One region of the Halobacillus sp. BAB-2008 genome, then DNA from elsewhere that is predicted to be linked to it. Evidence: predicted binding sites of a transcription regulator. Region 1 holds the regulator's gene; the other holds the start of a gene.
What was found. Region 1 encodes LexA, which represses DNA repair genes until DNA is damaged. Its sites were predicted from a motif close to CGAACATATGTTCG; they were not measured.
Positions count from the first base shown of each region.

Region 2: a site for LexA is predicted at 1,439-1,452, ahead of uvrB (excinuclease ABC subunit UvrB). Genes of this name have one in related genera too.

Region 1 is NZ_ANPF01000106.1:8,230-10,435, reverse strand. Features, by position in the region: gene D479_RS20060 (N-acetylmuramoyl-L-alanine amidase) at 1-725, shown strand, start outside; gene D479_RS20505 (hypothetical protein) at 807-1,040, shown strand; gene lexA (transcriptional repressor LexA) at 1,064-1,687, opposite strand; partial or broken gene D479_RS19100 (recombinase family protein) at 1,979-2,206, shown strand, end outside.
Region 2 is NZ_ANPF01000028.1:67,763-69,968, reverse strand. Features, by position in the region: gene uvrB (excinuclease ABC subunit UvrB) at 1-1,370, opposite strand, end outside; gene D479_RS08040 (peptide chain release factor 3) at 1,615-2,206, opposite strand, start outside.

The sequences.
Region 1 (2,206 bases):
CAGCGCTTGTCGGCAAGTATTTACGGCGAGGGACGCAACAGAACTGGCGCGGTGTAAAAGAAGCCAATTTTCATGTGTTGAGAGAAACAGACATGCCGGCAATTCTGACCGAGAACGGTTACATGGATAACAAACGTGAGGCATTGTTAATGATTAATGAAGCTTTTCAACAAGAAGTAGCAAAGGAACACGCGCAGGGAATCTGTGAGTACTTCGGTGTGGCTTTTAAAGGAGTCGGTGAAACGATCGACAAAAATTACCTTTCTCTTGGGGATACGGGAGAAGCGGTACGTGTGCTGCAGCGCAATTTATTGAAATTGGGCTATTCCATGGGAGGCTACGGGGCCGATGGTTCCTTCGGTCCAGCTACAGAGACAGCTGTCAAAGCTTTTCAGAGGGATCAGGGTTTAACAGTCGATGGATATTATGGGCCAAATACAAAAAGGGCAATGGAAGAAGCCCTCAAAAAAATGGAGGATGATGAAATGGAAGAGGTTGCAGTTGTCATCAATTCATTTGCTGATTTCCCTGCTGTGGAGACACTTGCTATTCGGGAAAATGCAATGATTGCGTTAAGGCGTACGGCAGAGAGGCGCCAAGTGGCTAAAAAGATAATCGTTGCCGGTGGGGGAACGGCTGGCTTAAAAGGGTCCAATTTTGTTGATCTATCCGGAGCGACGCGTCTGGAGACAGCCCGAAAGATCGAAAATTATTTAAAACGATGAACGGCCCAGGATTTCCCGGTATACTTTCAGCGTCATTCTTCATACAATAAAAGAACAAATGTTCGTAATGAGGTGATGCGTATGCACCAATTATTAAACCGTTCTATGATAGAGCATTTACCGTTGGAAATTATTTATCATGCCCGTGATCAATCTATTTCTCAACGATTAATTCGAGTTATAAGGATGGAGGAAGCCTGTTGCGTGGCTTATTGTTATACACGGAAACAAGTAAGAACGTTCAGATGGGATGGAATTCTTGCCGTGGCAGTTTTTCGTAAAAATAAAGGAACAGAGAAAAGAAGCGGGGCTTAAAACGGCCGCCGCTTCTTTCTATTTTAATGCACCGTCCGGTATAAACCGACAACTCGTCCTAAAATGGAAACATCATTTAGTATAATCGGTTCCATTGTCGCATTTTCCGGCTGAAGCCTGATGTGGTTCTTTTCTTTGAAGAAGCGTTTCACCGTAGCTTCTTCTTCCTCTGTCATAGCGACGACAATGTCACCGTTCTGAGCTGTCTGCTGCTGTCTGACTACTACCATATCTCCGTCCAGGATTCCTGCTTCTATCATACTCTCTCCCTGTACGATGAGCACAAATGTGTTGTCGTCCGTTCCTGCAAGCGTATCCGGGAGTGGAACGTACTCTTCAATATTTTCGACAGCGGTGATGGGAGACCCTGCTGTGACCTTACCGATCACAGGGGCATAGGCGACCTCGCTTCTGGGAATACTGTGATCCTCTTCTAATTCAATAACTTCAATTGCCCGCGGTTTCGTAGGGTCCCGACGGATAAAGCCTTTTTTCTCAAGCCTTGATAAGTGTCCGTGCACAGTCGAGCTGGAAGCAAGACCCACAGACTGTCCGATTTCCCTAACGGATGGTGGATACCCTTTTAACACTACCTGTTCTTTTATGAAATCTAGTATTTCTTGCTGCCGCTTGGAAAGTTTATTCATAGATTAGCACCTCGTACATAGGATTATAGTAACCACATTGTACCATGGAGGGCAAAAAAACACAAACAAGCGTTCGAAAAAAGTCGTTGACAGGAACGTACATTCGTATATAATTAAAAATATCAAATGCGAACACAGGTTCTTAGGAACGTTCGTTCTTAATATGGAGGGGTTCACATGTTCAATAAACTATCCAAACTGGACGTCACGTACATCATTTTGTTTGTTGTCAGCTTCGCTTTTCTCTATTATTCTATGGTAACGAGCGGATAAGAGAGGGGTTTATTGTAGATGAAGGTTGTCTTGTACTGCCGCGTCAGCACGGAAAAAGAGGCGCAGATCTCATCGTTAAAACGCCAGAGGGCGGAATTGACTGCCATGGCAGAAAATCACGGGTTGGAAATTGTCGATTGCATTGAAGAACAGGCAAGCGGCTACGAAATAGAAAGAGAAGGTATTTTTTTCTGTTTTGGAGTACCTTTCTTCAAGACAGGCGGATGCATTGCTGATTCAGGATGA
Region 2 (2,206 bases), on a different contig from region 1:
ATTTTCTTCGTAAGTGTTGTAACCAGTATCCTCTCATTTCGATCTTTCCGCTTGTTGATCTCTCCCACCAGATCATCGATCTGACCATGAATCGGACGCACTTCAATTTCCGGATCAAGAAGTCCGGTCGGCCGGATAATCTGCTCGATCATCTTCGGTGTATGTTCGATTTCGTATGGACCAGGCGTCGCCGAAACGTAAGCAATCTGGTTGATGTGTTCCTCGAATTCATGAAACATAAGCGGCCTGTTGTCCATAGCGGAAGGGAGACGGAATCCATGATCGACGAGCACTTGTTTCCTAGCCCTGTCCCCGTTATACATCCCTCTCACCTGTGGAAGTGTCACATGGGATTCATCAATCATAATCAGGAAATCATCCGGGAAATAGTCGAGAAGCGTATAAGGCGTCGCTCCCGGCTCCCGGAACGTCAAATGACGGGAATAGTTTTCGATTCCTGAACAGAAACCCATTTCCCTCATCATTTCCAAATCGTAGTTTGTCCGCTGCTCCAGACGCTGCGCTTCGAGAAGCTTGTCGTTGTCCCGAAGCTCTTTTACACGGTCTTTCATTTCCTGTTCTATATTTTCAATGGCTTTTTTCAACTTTTCTTCCCGGGTGACGAAGTGGGAGGCCGGGAAAATCGCTACATGCTCCCGATCGCCGATCACTTCGCCGGTCAACACATCCACTTCTCTGATCCGGTCAATTTCGTCTCCGAAAAATTCAATCCTCATCGCATGTTCTTCCCGTGAAGCAGGAATAATTTCCACCGAATCCCCGCGCACGCGGAATGTACCACGCTGAAAGTCAATATCGTTCCGCGCATATTGAATGTCTACAAGGTTCCGGAGCAGCTGATCCCGATCCTTCTCCATTCCCGTACGAATGGAAAGCACCTGACTTCGATATTCGTCGGGAGAACCTAAACCATAAATACAAGAAACACTGGCAACAATGATGACATCGTTCCGCTCAAACAAAGCAGACGTAGCGGAGTGGCGCAGCTTGTCGATCTCATCATTGATGCTCGCGTCCTTCTCGATAAACGTATCCGACGAAGGGACATAAGCTTCCGGCTGATAATAATCATAGTAACTGACAAAATATTCCACAGCGTTATTTGGAAAGAACTCCTTGAATTCACTGTAGAGCTGCCCTGCCAACGTTTTGTTATGGGCTATGATCAGTGTCGGCTTGTTGACCTGTTCAATGACGTTTGACATGGTGAACGTCTTACCGGTACCCGTTGCACCGAGTAACGTCTGATGTTTTTCCCCATTGTTAATCCCTTCGACCAATGCTTTGATTGCTCGCGGCTGATCTCCCTGCGGGGTGTATTTAGATACTAATTCGAATTGTCCCTCCACGACGAAAACCTCCGTTCCTCACTATTCCTTCCTAGTTTACCACAACAGTTTACCATTCTAACCTTAAACGAACAAACATTCGCACTTGCAATTGGTTTTCCCTATTTTCCCATATTTACCCCCTCTCTCCGACATACTCCTTTTCCATCCAACCAACGTTCACCTATATCCTTTACGACTCGGAAAAATAAAGAAAGCACCTGTATCCACAGGTGCTTTCTTTATTTCTATATCAATTCAGGGCTTACGCATCAAAGGTTTGATTATATTCATTTACTTCAAACAAATCGATCAACTCAATATCCGGATTCTTATCAATGAACCAACGCAGGGAAAAATCGTTTTTGAACAGAACAACCGGATTCCCTTCCCGATCTTCAGCAAGCATGTTCCGTTCATCGAACAGCGAAACGTCCACCTGATCCTCTTTAAGCCAGCGTGGAATACGCTCTCCAAGCGGTATCAACTCAATATCCACATTATACTCATTCTTCATCCGATATTCGAATACTTCGTATTGAAGTTCTCCGACAGCACCGATGATAAAATCTTCGAAGCTGTAGCGTTTAAACAGCTGAATTGCTCCTTCCTGAACCAGCTGTTCCAAACCCTTGCGGAACTGCTTCGATTTCATAACGTTTTTAGCTGTAACCTTCTTGAAGATCTCCGGCGGGAATTGAGGAAGTTCATCATATTCAAACTTGGATTTACCTGTAACAATCGTATCGCCGATCCGATAGACGTTTGGATCATAGATTCCGATAATATCTCCTGCATATCCTTCCTCAACGGTTCCACGGGAAGAGGCTACGAACTGTTGTGACTGGGCAAGTTTA